DNA from 3 places in the Cohnella suwonensis genome. Region 1 is predicted to be linked to each of the others. Evidence: riboswitches for the same ligand, from Rfam matches in the RefSeq annotation. Region 1 holds a riboswitch; each other region holds the start of a gene.
What was found. A riboswitch is a leader RNA that binds a small molecule or an ion and turns the genes downstream of it on or off. The one in region 1 is predicted to bind cyclic di-GMP.
Positions count from the first base shown of each region.

Region 2: another riboswitch for cyclic di-GMP. It lies ahead of ACFPPD_RS17135 (RHS repeat-associated core domain-containing protein); the one in region 1 lies ahead of ACFPPD_RS11915 (DUF1565 domain-containing protein).
Region 3: another riboswitch for cyclic di-GMP. It lies ahead of ACFPPD_RS04990 (OmpL47-type beta-barrel domain-containing protein); the one in region 1 lies ahead of ACFPPD_RS11915 (DUF1565 domain-containing protein).

Region 1 covers NZ_JBHSMH010000034.1:48,334-51,477, forward strand. Annotated here, with positions in the region: gene ACFPPD_RS11915 (DUF1565 domain-containing protein) at 1-1,397, opposite strand, end outside; cyclic di-GMP riboswitch class I at 1,474-1,564, opposite strand; gene ACFPPD_RS11920 (copper amine oxidase N-terminal domain-containing protein) at 1,664-1,999, opposite strand.
Region 2 covers NZ_JBHSMH010000062.1:43,373-46,516, reverse strand. Annotated here, with positions in the region: gene ACFPPD_RS17135 (RHS repeat-associated core domain-containing protein) at 1-1,926, opposite strand, end outside; cyclic di-GMP riboswitch class I at 2,057-2,132, opposite strand; gene spoVT (stage V sporulation protein T) at 2,626-3,144, opposite strand, start outside.
Region 3 covers NZ_JBHSMH010000007.1:30,798-33,941, forward strand. Annotated here, with positions in the region: gene ACFPPD_RS04990 (OmpL47-type beta-barrel domain-containing protein) at 1-1,637, opposite strand, end outside; cyclic di-GMP riboswitch class I at 1,726-1,812, opposite strand; gene ACFPPD_RS04995 (hypothetical protein) at 2,045-3,144, opposite strand, start outside.

The DNA of each region.
Region 1 (3,144 bases):
ACAAACTGCGGATCGCCGAATAAAGAGTGGCTGTCATTTCCCGTTCCGAGCTTATAAGCGCTCCAAGAAGCATATAAGACACCGTCCCATTTCCACTGCGTCCCGTTTGCTCCGTTCGGGTTATAGGTCAGATTGTAATCGAATGTATTCCCCGAACCGCTTGTATTTATTTTATTGATTGATATCTTTTGGGATCCGTTATAGATAATATTGTTAGCAAATTGATTATTGAGATTGTTGTTCTGAAGGGTGATATCTCCATAGCCCTTATTAAGAGTGTCGTTCTCCACAAACGTGTTATTAATGATCCGATTCAGAGAAGCGCCTCCGTTAGAAGAACTGGCCCCGCCCATGATAAGTCCCGCGCCGTAATTATGGTGAATGTAATTATTTTGTACGGTCATGTTGCTGGTGGATTTCCCTTGTTTTTCACTGGCTAACTCGATGCCGAAATCATTATTGTACAGAACATTCCTCTCAATAACGATATTGGCAGCACCATCCGCGTAAATGCCTCCCGCAGCATGGATACCTGTTCCATAAGCCGAATTCGTGGAAGAATCGATACGGTATACGGTGTTCTCCGCGACGATGCCATTACGCGTCTGATCGATGCAAGGACTGGAACACGCATTGTAATAACCGGCCAATTCGATGCCGATATTGTTATTTTCATAAACCTGATTGCGCGTAACGGAGAATCCGTCAATATTTCCGCTTAACGTTATCGATTCACTGTAACCTGTTTTCAAATGGTGAACTTGGTTGTCGCTGATGAAAAGATTGTTCAACGCGTTTAATGAATTTCCCAATACATGAATTCCATGCGCATTCCCCGATGTTGCCGTATTCTCGATATGATGAACGTTATTATTCAGAATCTGAATATTGCTCCCGCCGTTTTTCACTCTTATGCCGGCCGGATCGACAGAACTGCTGGATGAGGTTAGATTGCCGATTTCAAAACCTTGAATTTTGACATAATTGACATTCGATAAAAGGACCAACGCCTGATTTACGCCTTCTACGGTTTTTCCGGTTCCATCGATAACAGGCGTTTCATTCATGTAGTTTTGAAAAGTAATAAATCCGCCGTCGAGAGTGCCAGAATTTTTTACCGACACGAGTTCCGAATAGATGCCGCCTCTTACATATACCGTCTCACCCGGTTTAAGCGTATCCGCTGCTTTTTGAATCGTTCGCCATGGGGAGTCTAAGGTCCCCGGGTTGATGTCGTCTCCTGAAGCGGAAACAAAAAAAATGCCTGCTTCTGCTGCATATGCCGATTTTGGATAACCGAAATTTAAGAAGATCGAAGATAAAAGGAGGGTTATTGCGATGAATAGGGGATGAAAATTGGTTTTTCGCCCATTTTCTCTAGCATAATTGACCGACATGACATCGCGCACCCTTTCGAATACCGAAAAAAGATATCCCAAGTCCGGTATGCGCAATGTGCACGATATCGAAAACTTCGGTAACTGGCTGGCATCTTTGCTATTTCGCAAAGGAAGCCCCTATAGTTTTGCGTCGCTTGGTTTCCCAAGGTATGCCTTTTCGGTTTTTTGTTTAATACTTTACTGCCACTTTTAATATTTGTATATAGGTTGAAGGTCTGAAATTAAAAGGTCTAAATTATCGATGCCGATCATTCGTTTCCATACTATGACGACACGATCTGGATCGTCCGGGTTGCGTTCTCCCAAACCACGACGTAACCCAGCGCTTCGCCCGCAAGACGAAGCGGTATAAAGGTCGCTCCGTTCTTAACAAACGGCGTCTGCGCGATTTTAACGGCCTTCCCGTTCACTTCGGCGGTTGATTTACCAATCGTCAGCCGCACCTTTCGTTTGCCTTTAAGGGCTTCGACGGTGCGGCTTTTTCCATCCCACCGCACGGTAGCGCCTAATGCTTCGAACAAGTTCCGGAAAGGAATGAACACCGACCCGTTCACGAGCTGCGGAGGGTATGGAAAGAACTTTTCCCTGCCATCTATCATTAGCCGGGGCGCGTCGATTTCCTGACGTATTCCGATGACTCCGAACGAGTTCGACAAACATATTGAATCACCGTTTAAAGCTACCGCGCATTCCGCTATGCCCGGAAGAGATTCGAAGCTTAGCAAGAACCTTACTTTCCCGTTCGAATCTAATGAATAATAGCGAGATTGATCATCCTGAAAATAAATCCTGTTCAGTCCGTCAACTTGAATCGTCTGAGGAAGGGGAACTTGTCCTTCCGGCAAACGGTATGTCCAATCAGGGTCTCTGGAATCGGAAGAACGGTAATGCAATGAATGGCTCTCGACGGTTAATCCGGCGGATATAGGATTAAATTCCTTTGTAGGATCGGCTCCTGCAGGGGAAACGGAATCACCGGAGGGAAGAATAGCCTTAACGCCTTCTTGCGATTGAAAAACAAAAGCGTCGATTTTAGAATCGAACCGAAGCTGCGAAGGTTCGGAAACGGAAAGTCTCCAAGCGACGGCGTAGGGCTCCGAACCGTTTAAGACGGCATTTACATCTACGGAATTCTCCGAAGCCATTGCGGGAAGGAGCAAATCTTCCGAGTATCTAGGGAAGGTCGCGTCTGAACGGGTTGCCGAAGTTGTGACGAGCAGGCAGACGGCCGCGAAGGACAATAGTCGATACAACTTCAAGTGATTTCTTCCTTTTATATCGATTCTGGATGTAATCAGTATAGCAGGATAGATACGTGGGGAGCGATCATTTTAAGCAGGTATTTCGAAAAGATCATGACTGTTTCACTTATGCACATGTGAATAAACTGACCGCAAAAAGAAGTTATTCACGATAGAAGTCGAACCGCCTCACATCTTATCAACAATATCTTGTGCTGTGCACAGTTTTCATCCACAAGTTCTTGAAATTGTGGATAACACGGTGAAATCCGTTGAATTAAGAGGGTTTGTCTGCTATGATTAGTCCAGAGTTTAGCGGTGGATGACGATGAATTCCCCTCGTTTTATTAACACCCTGTGTATAACTTTGTGAACAAATCCCCCGATTCGTGGATATCCCTAATAATAATAAAGGGGAAACTGTGGACAACTGCTCCGCGATTCATTCGCGGTAACAAGTTTTCCGCTTATTTTTTGTCCTCACGATGGGTTAAAGGAGAGAA
Region 2 (3,144 bases), on a different contig from region 1:
CATCTCCGTCGGATGCATAGCGGCATCCCAAGACAACTTATAGCTACGTCCCGGCTGACCGACCGTCGCAGTGTTCGAATCGTAGTCGGCGCTCAGGAATTCTTCCGTATTGTCTTGGGTGCGCGTCAAGCTCATGCGGGTGACGCGGTTCTGATGGTCATACGACCAGACGGTCGTGACGGATTTCGGCGTTTCTCCCTCGATTGCAGGATCGTTCGTACCATTATCGATGACTTTGACGATCCGGTGCAGCAGTTTGTCGTAGACGAAACGGGTCATTTTACCGAGTTCGGGTTGTGCCGGAACGGGCGAAGGCGCACGGTAACCGATCATCATGCCGTCTTGGTCGTAGAGAAAGAAAAATTTGCGTTTGTTGCCGCCGACCTCATTGCCGAGCCCATCGACGTCCGCAATGACAGTGGATTTGAGGTCACCTGTATCCGGCGCGTAGTTAAAGTAAGCGATCGCGCCCTGTTTGTGATCCCATACTTCCGTAATGCGATTATCCGTTCCGTACGGGGTCGAAACTTCATCCCACCGGAAAGAGAGCTGCGTCGTATAGCGATCCTGAATCAGCCAGAAGCGGCCGTCGTTATGGAAACGGTAGCGCAGTTGATTCGGCCACTCCAGAATGAAGGCATCTCTATCGTCCGAGCTGGAATCTGGGTCGAACCTCAAGTTCGGATAATGCTGCTGCTGCCCGTTGGCATAGGTAACGTAATCTTTATCGCCGACCTTCTTAAACCAATACAACGTCCCGTCGAACCCTTGCCATGTGATGTTGTCGTCATCCCATTTGGTTAGGCGAGAGTCCAGGCTGAAGCTCCAACCGTACCCGAGCTTCCCATTGATCCGGTTCTGGTGGTTGTACGTCAAATAAAAGTTCAAATCGGTGCCCGCCTGCTGCTGCATGAACCCGTCGAACTTCTCGGTTCCATTACCGGTGGCGAGGTTGATGCGCACGTCCTGCCCGGAGACGACACCGTCCGCGTGCGGCACGTTGTCCGCGTCGCCTGTGCCCGAGACGTACGGGTACGCTGGCAGCGTGACGGACGTAACATGGTTCGCTGCGTCCGTTGCGGTAATCGTCAGCGTCTCCCCGTCGCTTGGCTGGAAGGAAACCGCGTCGCGCAGCGGTTGTTTGCTAGTCCAGGTTTTCGAAACGTTAGCTGCACCCGAAACAGTCAGCTTGGACAACCCGCCGACGAAATCGTGCGCTTCCACGGCAAGACGGCCTCCGCCGAGCGGATGGATGCCGACGATGTCCGGCGCGGTCCGGTCGAGCACGACCAATTGCTTCTCCGAATCGTAGCTCGGAGCGGTCAGCTGCGTCTCCGTCGGATCGTCGCCAGGTTTGGCCGGCGGCTTCACGAACGTAACTTCCGGTGCATCCGCCGATAGCTCCCAGAAATAATAGCCATCTGGGAGAGCTTTCCCTGTATCGTCAACCGCTTTCCATACATATGTATTCGTACCGTTGACGTCAACCCGATCGTTGACCAACGTATAGGTCTTCTTCTGAGCCACGTCTTCCAGCTTCACTTTGACCGTGTAGCCCGAAGGCGGAGCTCCCTGCGGGTCACCGTATTGGGCTTTCTGGGCGGCAATCCACTTCTGAAGCGTGTCGTTCCACGAGAACGTCATTTTCTCGTCCTCGTCCGTCAAATAAGCCGGCGTGTCGGCTGCCTTCAAGTTCGGTCCGCCTGAACCTGAGCGTATCGGTCCGACGTCCGGATGCGCTTCGAGCACCTTGTCGCCGGTAAACGTGTAATATTGGGGCGTTTCCGTTATGTCAGGCCCGTCGACCCAAGCTTCGCCGCCCGAGCCTGCGGTCAAGTCGGCAAACGCGTCGCCCAGCCTGTTCGCCGCGTCCGCCCATACGGCGGCCGGAGCCAATCCAAACAGCAAAGATACGATGATTGCCAAAGCTAAACTGCGGACACTGCGCCTACTTTTCCTCATTCTCTTACACACCTCTACCTTTTGATATTCGAAAAAAGAAAAAAGCCGCTACGCCTAAGCGTGCGGCAACGTAAATGATCGATGCGGCTGCAACTTCGGCGGTCTGGCGATCCAACGTGGGACCCATGACTTTGCGCCCCCACCTTGCGGTGGGTTTGCCTTTATCGGTGTTTCTTATGTTCCTGATTATACCAGAAATGTGCGACTTGGGAATCGTATTTTGCAAATTATTGTAGAATCGTGCCATTTATTCGGGATGAACGTCCTGTGCTCATGGTCGCAAAACAGATCGCTAGTGGCGGTGACGAACGTGCGTGTAATGGATCGATTATAACTAGTCGGCAACGGCGTCACCCTGTAATGTGCCCGCGCATCGTCACTTCGCTTCGGGTGATTCTCGCTTGAATAAAGCGCATCAGCTAGTGATCTGGGGGAACGCTATTTCGGCGAATCGCGCAAACGTCCGTCCCTCGTCAGATAAGTTGATGTCATCGCTTTATCAGCAGGCCGGCCGACAGCGTCGCCGCGCAAAAAAGACCCGAGCCCCGCATCCGTTCGATGCGTCCAATAGCCCGGGTCTTGCGAGTGCGCGCGATACTTCCGCAAAGCTTCTTCAGCGTCCGGAGGGCGCCGAGGACTTCTTCCCGCAGCCGTCAGGCCGCGTTACTGCTCCATTTGCTTCGCGAGGAACCCCGCGGCCGTCTCGACCATCTTGCTCTCCATCTCGCCCATGGTCACTTGATCGTCCTTGCTGAGGAGGACGACGGTGCCGATCGGGTCGCCGCCGGCGACGATCGGGGCGACGACGAAGGCGCCGATCGTCTCGTTCCCGTCCTTCAGCACCTCGTAATTGCCCGTGCCGGACTCCAGCACGATTTTGCGATTCTCCATGCAGTTCTCCAAGACGTTCCCGATCGCCTTGTCGAGGTACTCCTTCTTCGAAGCGCCGGCCACGGCGATGAAGGTGTCTCGATCGGATATCATGGCGATATGCCCCGTGCTCTCGGAAAGGGATTCCGCGTACTCCTTGGCGAAATCGCCCAATTCCCCGATCGGGGAATACTTTTTGAGGATGACTTCGCCATCGCGGTCCACGAAAATTTCTAACGGATCGCCCTCCCGGATCCGGAGCGTGCGACGAATTTCCTTTGGAATAACGACCCTGCCTAGGTCATCGATACG
Region 3 (3,144 bases), on a different contig from region 1:
TGCACCTCATAGGCGTATTCGCCGGCCGGCTGGTTGACGTAAGTCACTGTAGTTCCGGTTACCGTGCTTTTCAACGCTTTTTGACCGTCGATGACTTGATAGATTTTGTAGCTGTTCGCGTTAGCTGACGCCCCCCAGGTTAGGACGATGTCGTTGATGTTTTGCAGCTTGTACGCAAGATCGGGAGGAGGGGCCATGGTCACCGCACCTAACGCGAACGTAACTTGGGCGCCTTCCGGAGATTCGCCGAAACGGCTGCTGAAAGAATGCACCTCGTAGGTATAGTCGCCGGCCGGCTGGTTGACGTAGGTCACGGTTGCGGTAGTTACCGTGCTTTTCAATACTTTTTGACCGTCGACGACTTGATAGATTTTATAGCTGTTTGCGTTCGGGACAGTCCCCCAGGTCAAAACGACGTCGTTGATGTTTTGCAGCTTATAAGCGAAGTTGGCCGGCGCAGCCATGACCGTGGCCTCGATCGTGAACGTGACCGGAGTGCCTTCCGGCGATTCGCCGAAACGGTCGCTGTAAGCATTCACTTCATAGGTATAGTCTCCGGCCGGTTGGTTGGCGTAGGTCACGGTCGTGCCGGTTACCGTGCTCTTTAATATCTTCTGACCGTCGATGACTTGATAGATTTTATAGCTGTTCGCGTTCGCGGCGGTCGTCCAGGTCAGAACGACATCGTTGATATTTTGCAGCTTGTAGACGAGACTGGCAGGTGGCGCCATCGTCACAGTGCCCAGAGTGAACGTGACAGGGGCGCCTTCCGGCGATTCGCCGAAACGGTCGCTGTAAGAATAGATCTCATAGGCGTATTCGCCGGCTGGTTGATTGGTATAAATGACGGTTGTTCCGGTTACCGTGCTCTTTAGCGTTTTTTGCCCATCGACTACTTGATAGACTCTATAATTCGTAGCGTAGCTGACCGCATTCCATTTCAAGCTGACGTCGGTAACGTTCGAAATGATAACCGTGGCGTTACCGGGCGCCGTCATTGTCGGAATAATCAAGTCGACTTCAACGGGAGCGGAAAGCGGGGATTCCCCGAAGTTGGCGTTCTTTGCGGTAACCGCATACCGATAAGCTCCCGTCGGCGCATTGGAGACTGTATAGGTAAGCGCCGTTTGCGTTTTCACAAGCGTCGTCTGGCCATCGGGTTGAACTTGGTATAGATTGTAGCTTTGGGCATACGGGGAGGCCGTCCAGCTCAAGACGATGTCATTGCCGTTTTTGACCGTATACGACAACGTCGGCGCGGCCATGTCCGGATAAGCGATATTGACCGTAATCGGGGCGCATGGTCCCGACTCTCCATTCGGACCTAAGGTCGATACCACGTAAGTATACTGTCCTTCCGGCAGACTATTGATCGTGAAAGAGGTCGTGCTTGACGTGCCGCGGGCGATCAGCTGACCGTCGGTAATCTCATAAACTTTATAGCCGGTTGCACCAAAAACCGCGCTCCATGTCAACTTAACGTCGGTAGGCGTCAATGCTTGATAGCTGAGATTGCTTGGAGGCAGCATCGTGTTGTCCGTCTCTGCCGCGAAGCTGTTCCCGGCCGGGAGTAGAACCTGCACCAATAGGAGAAGCGAAACCAGGAAAGAAAGCTTTTTGGATATGCGTTTTTCCATGAGAACCCTGCCTTTCTTCTTGCGAATGGGATTTTGAGCAAAAAAAATAAACCTCGCCAAGGTTCATAGTAGAATCGCTATGATTCCTTGTGGCAACCGGCTGCCTTCCGCTCGGAAGCGGGTCAGGCCCTTGGCTTTGCGTCTCATGATTTCTCATGATTTGCCTTTTTCACTTGGTTGTTGCGACTTTGAATCTAAATTCATAATAAATTGTCGTATCCCGTTATGTGAATAGGCCATTTGTACCAGGTTAGGCAAAGCGGACTAAGCGTGCCCGCCGAATATAACTTTTCAACGTATGCCAAACAACCTCCATTTCCGCTTTTTCGGCGGATCTGGAGGTTGTTTTGATGTTGCGAAGGTGCGGCTATCCCGGAAAGGTCCCGGACAATTCCCGGCCGTACCCCTTATTTGGCGTTGATCCGCTGTTGAACCCGCGCGGGAGCGGTCGACTTGGCCTTGCCGCCGAGCAGCTTCAAGTAGGTCTTGTAGTGGGCCTTGGCGGCGTTCTTCTGTCCCAGCGTCCATTCCGCATCGGCGATATTGAGATAGGCCACCGTACGGCCGGGAACGAGCTTGATCACGTTAGCCAGAACCGGCACGGCTTCCTTGTTGCGACCGGCCAACGAGAGGTAATAGCCGTAATCGTTAAGCATGCCGACGTAAACGCCCAGACCGAGACGAGCTTCGAGATAGAGGCTGTCTTCCGCGCCGACGATGTCCGCCTTCGTTAACGTACCGTCCACGTAGCCCCAGGTTCCGAATGCGTCCGCGTACTGGGACAACCCGTAATCCAGGTATTCCACCGCTTTTTTGAAATCGACCTTCTGAATTTGATTCGCCTTCTGTTGGGCCAGCTTCAGCGCGGGCGCGGCAAGCGTATAATTTTGTTCATACGCGCTCGGGTAATAGGCTATTTCCGTCTCGTATTGCTCCACCAGCTTCTGGATGTCCTTCAGCTTCAATAGGCGCTCTTTCTCTTCGAAATATCGCTCGGAAGGATCGTCGTATTCATGGGAGATGACGTAGAACCGGTCGCCCGCCCATTCCAGTTCGACGAGGGACCGAAACGCGCTGTAGGGGGCTTCGGTCCAAATTTGAACCAAGTTGCCCGTCGTCGTGAATTCAAGCTTGGCCATGTTAAGGAACATATACCCTTCGTCGCTGCTTGCCGCCCGGTCCAGCAACCGGACATCCGACGCGTCCTTGTTCGATGCGATCAGCACGAGTTCGATCCACTCGTAATTGTAGACGAAGGCCATGAACTGCCTCTCGTAGCCTTGCGGGTTGTTGCCGAGATCCACCTCGTAGAAGGATTCCGGGACAATCGCCTCCGCGTCCTCCTCGTAAAGTTGTAGAGAATCGATGAGTAAATCCTTCAGCGACGGGTAAACCTTTGCGCCGTCCGCCAGCTCGCCCAGATTGACGGGCTCGATCTCTTCTGCATCGCCCCCTCCGCCTTCGGCCGCCGTCGCGAACTGCGCGCCGGCGAGGAAAAATATTGCGA